Luteipulveratus mongoliensis: one gene and its partners. The protein of the gene in region 2 interacts with the protein of the main gene of each other region in a pairwise test. Links are inferred from orthologs where the notes say so. Each region holds a gene or a part of one and is shown on either strand. Other genes may lie near its edges.

Region 1 (3,221 bases), 380 kb from region 2 along the record:
AGCCGGTGTTCATCGTGGTGCCCGGGCCGGACACTCCGCACGGCCTGCACGGCAAGGTCGTCTCCAACATCCAGGAGATCCGCGCTCGTGGCGCCCGGACCCTGGTCATCGCGCAGGAGGGCGACACGGCGGTCGAGCCGTTCGCCGACGAGATCCTGCGGGTGCCGGCGACGTCGCCGATGCTCGCCCCGCTGCTCACCGTCGTACCCCTGCAGGTGTTCGCCCTGGAGCTGTCCACGGCCAAGGGCCTGGACGTCGACCAGCCGCGCAACCTCGCGAAGTCGGTCACGGTCGAGTGATTGTCGGGGTCGGGATCGACGTGGTCGACGTAGCGCGGTTCGAGCAGACGCTGGAGCGGACGCCGGCTCTGCGTGACCGCCTGTTCACGGTGGACGAGGCGTCACTGCCGATCAACTCGCTGGCCGCCCGCTTCGCCGCCAAAGAAGCACTCGCCAAGGCCCTCGGTGCGCCGGCCGGTATGCACTGGACCGACGCGACGGTCGCGCGTCGCGACGGCGGACAGCCCTACCTCGTCATCACCGGCACAGTGCAGTCGCGGGCGAACGACCTGGGCATCCAGTCCTTCCACCTGTCCATGAGCCACGACGCCGGCATCGCCTCCGCGGTCGTCGTCGCGGAGGGCTGAGCATGATCCGGGCGTACGCCGTCGGCCAGGTGCGCGCAGCCGAGGCGTCAGCGATGGAGGACCTCTTCGACGGTGAGCTGATGCAGCGAGCCGCTCTCGGCCTGGCGGAGGTCGCCATCGCCCGACTGAGCGAGCGCGCCGGCGGCGTCGCCGTCCTCGTCGGCTCAGGCGACAACGGAGGCGATGTGTTGTACGCCGCCGCTCACCTCGCGCGCGCCGACCACCCCGTCGAGGTCGTCCTCGTCGGGAGCCATGCTCATGACGGCGGCGTGGCCGCTGCGAGTGGGGCCGGAGTGTCCGTTCTCGAGTGGCGAGGCGGCGAGGCGTCGCCCGAGGTGCGTGCGGCGCTAGCGGAGGCTGACGTAGTGCTGGACGGCATCACCGGGATCGGTGGCCGGCCCGGTCTGCCTGAGCACCTCGTCGCGCTCCCGGAGCTGATCGGCGAGGACGCCTACGTCATCGCGGTTGACCTGCCCTCAGGCGCCGATCCAGCCGGCCGGACCTGGTCCGAGACGGTGTACGCCGACGAGACCGTGACCTTCAGCCTCACCAAACCGGTGCACCTGCTGCCTCCGACCGAGCCGGCGACGGGTCTGCTGACCGTGGTCGACATCGGTGTGGCCGAGCCGTCGAGCCCGGCCGTGGAGCGACTCACCCACGAAGACGTCGCACGGCTGTGGCCGGTGCCTGGGCCGGACGACGACAAGTACTCGCGTGGCGTCCTCGGCGTCGTTGCCGGCGGTGAGCTCTACACCGGCGCTGCGCTGATGTCGGTGACGGCCGCGGTCACGGCCGGGGTCGGGATGGTCCGCTACGTCGGACCGCGCCACCCGACCGACCTGCTCCGTGCGGCGGTCCCGGAGGCGGTCTTCGGCGTCGGTCGGGTCCAGGCCTGGTCCATCGGGTCCGGCCTGGACGTCGAGCAGGCTGACGAGGAGCAGCTGGCCGCAGCACGCGATGCGCTGGAGTCTGATCTGCCCGTGCTGCTTGACGCCGGCGGGCTCGACCTGATCGACGAATCGCGTTCTGCTCCAACGCTTCTCACGCCTCACGCGGGCGAGCTCCTCCGCCTGGCCCGCCGACTCGAGCTCGCCGACGCCGATGACGACCAGGTCAGGCGTACGCCCGTCGATGTCGCTCAGGCGGTGGCCGACCGGCTGGATGTGACGGTGCTGCTCAAGGGAGCGGTGACCGTCGTCGTACCCCCGACGTCGGCAGGGCTGCCGATCCGTTCACAGTCCGACGGCCCCTCGTGGCTGGCCACAGCCGGCGCCGGCGACGTGCTGGCGGGACTGGCCGGGGCATTGCTGGCCAGTGGCCTGTCGCCGCTGGACGCGGGGTCGCTCGCGGCTCTCGTGCACGGCGTCGCCGCGGATGACGCCAACCCCGGAGGCCCGGTGCGCGCGATGGATGTGGCCCACCAGCTCGGCCGGACGGTTGCCCGTCTGCTGAGCCGCTGACCGCCCGGTTAACGTGCCCGCATGACTGATCTTGTCCTCGGCCGCCTCTCGTGGCAGCCGCTCGCCGACCATCCCGAGCTCGTCGCCGATGCGGTGGCGGCCGCGTCCTTGCCGGGCGACGTGTGGGTCACTCCGGTCGACCCGGACCTGGCCGACACGGCGGCGTTCTGCGAGGAGTACGGCGTCACGCTCGAGCAGTCGGCCAACTGCGTGATCGTCGAGGCGCGGCGCGGGGACCAGCGCACCCTCGCGGCGTGCATGGTCCTGGCGACCGACCGCGCGGACATCAACAAGACCGTCCGCAAGCACCTCGACGCTCGCAAGATCTCCTTCGCCTCGATGGACGAAGCGACGTCGGCGTCTGGCATGGAGTTCGGTGGCATCACGCCGATCGGCCTGCCCCAGGACTGGCCGATCCTGGTCGATGCGCGCGTCGCGGCCGCAGGCACCGTGGTCATCGGCGGTGGCGTACGCAGCTCCAAGATCGCGCTCGACGGCGCGCTGCTCGGTGGGCTGCCCGGCGCCGAGGTGATCGAGCTCGCCCAGCCCTGACACGGCTGCTTTCTGAGAGCCGGCTCGAGTGGTCACTGCTCGGCCCGCGGCCGCAACCGCGGCGGGAGCGACCCGGCTCACGTGTGTTGAGCGTCACTCGGTTGGGTACGCCGGGAGGCCTGATGCCATGCTGGGGCCGATGAGCACGGATCAGCCCACGGCGTGGGTCACCATCGATCTTGACGCGATCGCGAGCAACGTGGCATCGCTCAAGGAGCGGGCCGGCGACGCTGCCGTCATGGCGGTCGTCAAGGGCGACGCGTACGGCCATGGCCTGGTGCCGAGTGCGCGGGCTGCCTTGCGGGGCGGAGCGACGTGGCTCGGCGTGGCTCAGATGGCCGAGGCCCTCGAGCTGCGTGCGGCCGGCGTCGACGCGCCGTTGCTCACCTGGTTGCACGCGCCGGGTGTGAACTTCGCCCCCGCGGTGCGCGAGGGCATCGACATCGGGGTCCCCGCAGTCTGGGAGATCGAGGCCGTGGCCCAGGCGGCGCGCGACGAGGGCCGGACCGCGCGCGTACAGCTCAAGGCTGACACCGGCCTCGCCCGCAACGGCGCCTACGGCA
Region 2 (4,347 bases):
CTCTGCGGGTGACTCTGCAGATCTATGACACCGCGACCCGTTCGCTGCGCGCCTTCGTGCCGCAGCACGAGGGCAAGGTCGGTATCTACATCTGTGGGCTCACGACACAGGGATCGCCCCACATCGGCCACGTCCGGTTCACGGTGGCGTTCGACATCCTGCGCCGCTGGCTGACGACCGGGCACGGCTACGACGTGACCTTGATCCGCAACGTCACCGACATCGACGACAAGATCCTGCGTAAGTCGGCCGAGCACTCCGCCGACTGGTTCGCCTGGTCCTACCGTCACGAGCGAGAGACCAGCGACGCCCTCGACACGCTGGGAGTCCTGCGGCCGTCGTACGAGCCGCGCGCGACCGGGCACGTGACCGACATGGTCGAGATCATGGAGACCTTGATCGAGAAGGGTCACGCCTACCCGGCGGCCGACGGCAGCGGCGACGTCTACTTCGATGTGCAGTCGTGGCCGTCGTACGGCGAGCTGACCCGCCAGCTGCTCGACGACATGGAGCCCGCGGAGGACGCCGACCCCAGGGGAAAGCGTGACCCGCGCGACTTCGCGCTCTGGAAGGGGCGCAAGCAGGACGAGCCCGCCTCGGCGTCCTGGCCGACGCCGTTCGGTGAGGGACGGCCGGGTTGGCACCTCGAGTGCTCCGCGATGGCGCGGCGCTGGCTGGGCGACACGTTCGACATCCACGGCGGCGGCATCGACCTGCGCTTCCCGCACCACGAGAATGAGCAGGCCCAGTCCCGTGCAGCCGGAATGGGTTTCGCGCAGTACTGGATGCACAACGGTTGGGTCACGCTCAGCGGTGAAAAGATGAGCAAGTCGCTCGGCAACACACTGACCGTCGAAGAGCTGACCAAGACCGTGCGGCCACTCGTGCTGCGCTACTACCTCGGAGCGGTGCACTACCGCTCGACGATCGAGTACCACGAGGGCTCCCTCGCGGAGGCTGGTGCGGCGGTCGAGCGCATCGAGGGCTTCCTGCAGCGGGCCGAGCCGTCGTCGTACGCCGACCGGTCACCTTCGGTGCCGGCAGCGTTCGCCAAGGCGATGGACGACGACCTCAACGTGTCAGGTGCACTGGCAGCAGTGTTCGACGCCGTGCGGGACGGCAACACCGCGTTGGATGACGGTGACCACGAGAAGGCTCGCGACCGGGCTGCCGAGGTCGTCGCGATGACCTCGGTGCTCGGTGTCAATCCTCTTGATCCTCAGTGGGGTTCGTCAGGAGATGACCCTACGACGGCCGCTCTCGGCTCCCTCGTCGAAGCCCTGATCGCGCAGCGCAAGACAGCGCGGGCCGAGAAGGACTTCGCGGCTGCGGACACGATTCGCGACCAGCTGACCGCGGCCGGCGTGGCGGTCGAGGACACACCGGACGGGGCGCGTTGGTCGCTCGTCCGACCCACGCGTGATGACGAGAAGGACTGACATGGCTGGCAACTCGAAGCGCCGAGGCGCCGTTCGCAAGGCAGGATCCAAGAAGGGCATGGTCGTCGGCAGCGGCGGTCAGCGTCGACGCGGGCTCGAGGGCAAGGGTCCGACGCCTCGTGCTGTTGAGCGCCCGAACCACAAGGCATACAAAGATTCCAAGCGCGCTGACAAGGCCGGTGGATCCGGCCAGTCCGGCTCCTCGGGAGGCGGTGGCAGCCGTCAGGGCAGGACCTCCGGTGGCAAGCGCAACCGGCAGGCGTCCGAGGTCATCGCCGGGCGCAACTCCGTCGTGGAGGCTCTGCGCGCGGACATTCCGGCGGCGACGCTCTATGTCGCCGGGCGCATCGACTCCGACGACCGGGTCCGCGAAGCGCTGAAGATCGCGGCCGACCGGGCCATCCCGATCCTGGAGACGCCGCGTGGCGAGCTGGACCGGCTGACCGATGGCGCGGTCCACCAAGGTCTCGGGCTGCAGGTGCCGCCGTACGAATACGCCCACCCCACTGACCTGATGAATCCCGAGGCACCTGGTGCGCCGCTGGTCGTCGCGCTCGACGGCATCACCGACCCGCGCAACCTCGGTGCGATCATCCGCTCGGTCGCGGCGTTCGGTGGGCACGGCGTGATCGTGCCTGAGCGTCGCTCGGTGGGCATGACCGCTTCGGCCTGGAAGACGTCGGCCGGTGCTGCTGCGCGCATCCCAGTTGCGTTGGCGGGCAACCTGACTCGCACGCTGGAGGAGTTCCGCAAGGCGGGCTTCTTCGTGCTGGGGCTCGACATGGACGGCGATGTCTCCCTGCCCGAGATCACGCTGGCAGACGAGCCGCTGGTCATCGTGGTCGGCTCGGAGGGCAAGGGCTTGTCGCGGCTTGTCGGCGAGACATGCGACCAGATCGTGTCGGTGCCGATGAGCTCGGCCGTCGAGTCGCTCAACGCCGGTATCGCGGCGTCCGTCACGCTGTACGAGATCTCTCGCCAGCGCGCCGGTCGCTGATTCGCTGGTCGAGTAGGCGAGCGCCCTGGCGCGAGCCGTATCGAGACCAGGTGACATGAGCGCGGGCCGCGCTGACTACCTTGGCCGCATGCGCTTCTCGATCTGGCCCTCGTCCGCGCACTCGTGGGATGCGTGGCTTCGGATGACGTCTGCCGCGGAGGCCTCGGGTTGGGACGGCGTATGGGTGGCGGACCACTTCATGCGCAACACCGACGACGCTGCCGGAGACATGCAGGAGTGCTTCAGTCTGCTGGCTGGGCTGGCGGCGGCGGTCCCACGTCTGCAGCTCGGGTCCCTGGTCGCCGGCAACACCTACCGACACCCGGCCGTGCTGGCCAACCAAGCCCGCACGATCGATCACATCAGCAACGGCCGGCTGACTCTCGGGATGGGAGCCGGCTGGCAGCGGAACGAGCACGAGGCGTACGGGATCGACCTTCCGCCCACGCCCGAGCTGCTCGCACGTTTCGAGGAGGCGTGCCAGGTCGTCCGCGGGCTGCGTGATGAGGACTGGGTCACCTTCGACGGCGAGTACTACCAGCTGGCCGGAGCGCGCCTTGACCCCAAGCCGGTTGGTGCGCTGCCGCTGCTGATCGGTGCGGCAGGCGAGAAGGTGATGCCTCGGATCGTGGCGCAGTACGCCGACCAGTGGAACACGTGGGGCACGCCGGAGAGGTTCGCGCACAAGAGCGCCATCATGACCAGAGCGTGCGAGGTCGCTGGACGTGACCCCGCCACGTTGGGCCGCTCGACCCAGGCGCTGCTGGTCCTGGACGGTGACGGCCCCGATGTGACTGCACCCGTCATCGCCGGTGGTGTGCAGGGGATCGTCGATGCCGTCGGCGCGTTCTCGGAGGCTGGGCTGGACGAGCTCATCGTTCCGGACTTCCATCTGGAGTCCGTCGAGGAGTCAATGCACTTGTGGGACACCGTGATTGGCGAGGTCGCGCCGCACTTTCGCGACTAGCTCGCGCTGGGGCGCGTTGGGCCCGGGAGAGCCGACCGGTCGGCGTACGGCTCAGTCGGTGCGCGCTCGCACGGGGACCGACTCGGTGTCGACGCCGACGATGGCCTTCTCGTCCGGCTTGGTCGGCAGCACGTTGTCGACGTAGTCGCGGATGGCCTGCTCGATGGTGACGTCCGTGCCGGCCTGTTCGGACATGTACCAGCGGTGTTCGAGCACCTCATGGAAGATCTCCGCCGGCTCGAGCTTGGCACGCAGGGTGGCCGGCACCGTACGCGTGATGGGTTCGTAGATCTTGGTCAGCCAGTCGTACGCGACCATCTCCTCGTCGTCGTTCTGACGGTCCTGCGAGGCGCGGTAGGCGTCGAGGTCGTTGAGGAGACGGCGAGCCTGGTTCTCACCGACGTCGAGACCGGTCAGTCGCAGCAGGCGGCGCGAATGATGGCCAGCATCAACGACTTTCGGCTGGATCTGGATCTGCGCGCCATCGATGTCCGTGGAGATGTCCAGCTCACCGACGTCGAAGCCGAGCTCGTTGAGGCGACGGATGCGCTCCTCGACACGCCACCGGTCGCCCTGCTCGAAGCGCTCCGACTTGGTGAGCTCCTCCCACAGGTCGCGGTAGCGGGTCATGATCCGCTCCGACACCTCGACGGGATCAAAACCCTCCTCGATGAAGCCGCCCGCCTGCAGATCCATCAGCTCGCCGGCGATGTTGACCCGGGCGATGTCGAGGTCGTGCTCTCGCTGACCGTTGCTGAGGGTGTCGTGCAGCTCGCCGGTTTCAGCGTCGACGAGGTAGGCCGCGAACTCGCCTGCGTCCCGGCGGAACAGCGTGTTGGACAGGGACACATCGCCCCACCAGAAGCCGCTCAGGTGGAGGCGTACGAGCAGGACCGCGAGGGCGTCGATCAGCCGGTCGGCGGTGTCCGGGCGCAGGGTCTGGC
Region 3 (3,344 bases), 390 kb from region 2 along the record:
ACCGCGCAGGACTGGGCGGACGCCGTCGGCACCATCTCGTACGAGATCGTCACGCGCATCAGCAGCCGGCTGCCGCGTGTCTATGTAGGAGAAGGCGCATGAGCGACCGTCCATCGCGTTCCCTCGTCGGCCTGGGGATCGGGCTGGCGGCGGCGGGAGCGACCGCAGCCGTCGGCTTGTCCGTCGGCCGTCTCATGCGCCGACGCGTCGAGGCCCACCGGGTCGACATCGACCCGCAGTTCGTAGAGATCCCGGACGAAGAGCTGGTCGTCATCGCCGACGACGGTGTGCCGCTGCACGTCGAGATCGACGAGCCGCGCGGTGAGGCGACCGGCGTCACGGTGGTGCTCACGCACGGCTACACGCTCAACCTCACCGGCTGGGTGTTCCAGCGACGGGCGCTGCGCGACGCCGGCTACCGGGTCGTGCTCTGGGACCACCGCGGCCACGGTCAGTCCGAGGAGGGCGAGGACTCGTCGTACGAGATCGCCCAGCTCGGTCGCGACCTCGCCTCCGTGATCGCTGCCGCCGCGCCCGAGGGCCCCGTCGCGCTCATCGGCCACTCGATGGGTGGCATGACCGTGATGGCGTACGCCGAGCAGCACCCCGAGGCCTTCCGCGACCGGGTGATCGGTGCGGGACTGCTCTCAACCAGCGCCGGCGGTCTGCGCGATGTGCACTGGGGACTGGGCCAGCGGCTGGGTGCGGTCGTGCACCGGCTCGGCCCGGGTGCGGTGTCACGGCTGGGCGACCAGCAGGATCTCGTGGCGCAGGCGCTCAAGGCCGGCAAGGACGTCGAAGAGCTTGCGGTGCACCACTTCTCGTTCGGTTCACATGTGCCGCAAGAGATCATCCGGCTGACCGCGGACATGATCTTCTCGACGCGGCTGCACGTCATCGGGGCGTTCCTGCCCACGCTGCAGGAGCACCACCGCTTCGACATCCTGCACAGCTTCGACGGCATCGAGACGCTCGTCATGAACGGCACCGTCGACCGCATCACACCGCCGGACCACTCCGAGGCGATCGTGGCGGCCATCCCCGGCGCCGAGCACGTCGTCGTCAAGGATGGCGGGCACGTGCTCATGCTCGAGTATCCCGACCTGGTCAACGACGAGCTGCTCGCCCTGCTCAAGCGCGCGGAGCGGGCCGTCGAGAAGCCTCGCCGTCGTACGCCCCTGATGCGCCGCACGGTGACCGACATCGCCGGTCGTCGGCGCGGCTCTTCGTCCCGGTCGCGAGGTCGGGCAGGTCAGGGTGCCTGAGCCGGTCGTCCTCACCGCTGCTGACGCCGAGGAGACCCAAGCGCTGGGGGAGCGGCTCGGCGACCTGCTGCGAGCCGGCGACCTGGTCGTACTGACGGGTGGCCTGGGCGCGGGCAAGACGACGTTCACGCAGGGCATCGGGCGCGGTCTCAAGGTCCGCGGCCCGATCACGTCGCCGACGTTCGTGGTCGCCCGGGTGCATCCGTCGCTGGGGGACGGGCCCGAGCTGGTGCACGTCGACGCCTACCGGCTGGGTGGCGCGGCCGAGCTCGATGACCTGGACCTCGATGCCGAGCTCGACGAGGCCGTGACGGTCATCGAATGGGGCGCCGGACTCGCCGAGAGCCTGAGCGAGCAGCGCCTGGAGATCGTGCTGACCGGCACCGACGACCGCAGTCTGCATCTGACCGCCGTAGGCGACCGCTGGGACGAGGTCCTGGCCGCCCTCGCCGGCGATCGGTCCGGACGATCAACCTGACATTCCGTGCCCTCTGGGGCACGAGATGTCTGAACGATCGTCGCGGCGATTGGGTGGGGGACAGACTCGGTCGTTAGCCTGACCGGCGTGCTGCTAGCCATTGACACCGCGACCCAGGCGGTCACCGTCGCCGTCCACGACGGTGCCACGGTGGTCGCCGAGCACAGCACCAGTGATGCCCGCAGGCACACCGAGCTGCTGGCGCCGAGCATCCGCGACACCTTGCGGGCGGCCGGGCTGCGGCCGCGCGACCTCAGCGCGATCGCGGTCGGTGTCGGTCCGGGTCCGTTCACCGGGCTGCGCGTCGGCGTGGTGACGGCGCGGACGATGGGCCTGGCCCTCGGCGTACCCGTCCATGGTGTGTGCAGCCTCGACGCGCTCGCGCACGGTGTCATGGCCGACGGCGAGCGGACGCGGTTCCTCGTGGCGACCGACGCTCGCCGCAAGGAGGTCTACTGGGCGGCCTACGACGTGACCGACCAGGGCGTACGCCGCTCGGACGGTCCTGACGTCGCGCGTGCCGCAGACCTGCCGGCTCACCTGCGCGGTCTGCCGACCGCCGGTCGCGGACCGCTGCTCTATCCCGATGCTCTCCCGCACGCGCTGCCACAGCTCGACGTGGGTGCCGGTGCGCTGGCTACCTTCGCGATGGGTGCGTTGCGCCGTGGTGAGGAGCTGCTGGAGCCGCAGCCCCTCTATCTGCGGCGACCGGATGCCGTACCCCAGTCCGAGCGCAAGCCGGTGTCGACAGCATGACGGCACTGCGTGAGCTGCGATGGACCGACATCGAGACGCTGGCCGAGCTGGAGCGTGCGCTGTTCGCTGACGACGCCTGGTCCCCGGCCAGCTGGTGGGGCGAGCTCGCCGGCCGGCCGCGGCGGGCGTACGTCGTCGCCGAGGACGGTGCGGACATTGTCGGGTACGCCGGGGTCGACCGAGCGGGCGACGTCGCCGATGTGATGACGGTTGCCGTTGCGCCTGCGGCGCAGGGCAGCGGGCTCGGTCAGCAGCTGATGGACTGGATGGTCGACACCGCCCGCGACGGCGGCGCCGAGTCACTTCTGCTCGAAGTGCGTGCCGACAACGCTCCCGCTCGAAAACTCTACGACCGCAACGGTTTTGAGCAGATCTCAGTGCGGCGCCGTTACTACAAGGCGACGATGCCGACCCGATCGAGCCTGCGAGAGCGGTCGGAGGAGGAGCCTGGTGGAACGGGCGCTGTCCAGCCGGGTGACGTCGACGCCCTGATCCTGCGCAAGCTGCTCAAGGAGAGCCATGTCTGACGGCGCGACCACGCCAATGGGGTCGACCCGCGGTGGGCAGTCCGACGGGCCTCTCGTCCTCGGCATCGAGTCCAGCTGCGACGAGACCGGGGTGGCGTTCGTCCGAGGCAACATCCTTGTCGGCGACGCGCTCGCGAGCAGTGTCGACGAGCACGCGCGCTTCGGTGGCGTCGTGCCCGAGGTGGCCAGCCGCGCGCACCTGGAGTCGATCATCCCGATGATCGAGCGGGCCTGTGAGGAGTCGGGCCACAAGCTCGACGACGTCGACGCGATCGCCGTCACCTCGGGCCCGGGTCTCGCCGGTGCGCTGATGGTCGG

The links.
Region 1: the proteins of rlmB (region 2) and VV02_RS09270 interact in binary tests that used the Escherichia coli proteins (3 or more experiments, as listed by UniProt). The link is inferred for Luteipulveratus mongoliensis from one-to-one orthologs.
Region 3: the proteins of rlmB (region 2) and tsaE interact in binary tests that used the Escherichia coli proteins (3 or more experiments, as listed by UniProt). The link is inferred for Luteipulveratus mongoliensis from one-to-one orthologs.

What each region holds. Positions count from the first base shown.
Region 1 is NZ_CP011112.1:1,937,224-1,940,444, forward strand. What follows is about bases 1-2,877. They hold VV02_RS09270 (bifunctional ADP-dependent NAD(P)H-hydrate dehydratase/NAD(P)H-hydrate epimerase), read left to right. Parts: upstream 1-648; coding sequence 649-2,106; downstream 2,107-2,877. Other genes in these bases: glmS (glutamine--fructose-6-phosphate transaminase (isomerizing)), read left to right, coding at 1-299; VV02_RS09265 (holo-ACP synthase), read left to right, coding at 296-646; VV02_RS09275 (YbaK/EbsC family protein), read left to right, coding at 2,128-2,658; alr (alanine racemase), read left to right, coding at 2,798-2,877. Also shown: more of alr, read left to right, coding at 2,878-3,221. UniProt on the Escherichia coli protein: Bifunctional enzyme that catalyzes the epimerization of the S- and R-forms of NAD(P)HX and the dehydration of the S-form of NAD(P)HX at the expense of ADP, which is converted to AMP.
Region 2 is NZ_CP011112.1:1,553,750-1,558,096, forward strand. The notes cover bases 549-3,438. They hold rlmB (23S rRNA (guanosine(2251)-2'-O)-methyltransferase RlmB), read left to right. Parts: upstream 549-1,440; coding sequence 1,441-2,436; downstream 2,437-3,438. Other genes in these bases: cysS (cysteine--tRNA ligase), read left to right, coding at 549-1,439; VV02_RS07320 (TIGR03560 family F420-dependent LLM class oxidoreductase), read left to right, coding at 2,525-3,403. In the rest of the region: more of cysS, read left to right, coding at 9-548; VV02_RS07325 (DUF4032 domain-containing protein), read right to left, coding at 3,455-4,347. UniProt on the Escherichia coli protein: Specifically methylates the ribose of guanosine 2251 in 23S rRNA.
Region 3 is NZ_CP011112.1:1,941,062-1,944,405, forward strand. What follows is about bases 1-3,000. They hold tsaE (tRNA (adenosine(37)-N6)-threonylcarbamoyltransferase complex ATPase subunit type 1 TsaE), read left to right. Parts: upstream 1-1,257; coding sequence 1,258-1,743; downstream 1,744-3,000. Other genes in these bases: alr (alanine racemase), read left to right, coding at 1-102; VV02_RS09285 (alpha/beta fold hydrolase), read left to right, coding at 99-1,265; tsaB (tRNA (adenosine(37)-N6)-threonylcarbamoyltransferase complex dimerization subunit type 1 TsaB), read left to right, coding at 1,831-2,499; rimI (ribosomal protein S18-alanine N-acetyltransferase), read left to right, coding at 2,496-3,000. Outside these bases: more of rimI, read left to right, coding at 3,001-3,026; tRNA (adenosine(37)-N6)-threonylcarbamoyltransferase complex transferase subunit TsaD, read left to right, coding at 3,019-3,344. UniProt on the Escherichia coli protein: Required for the formation of a threonylcarbamoyl group on adenosine at position 37 (t(6)A37) in tRNAs that read codons beginning with adenine.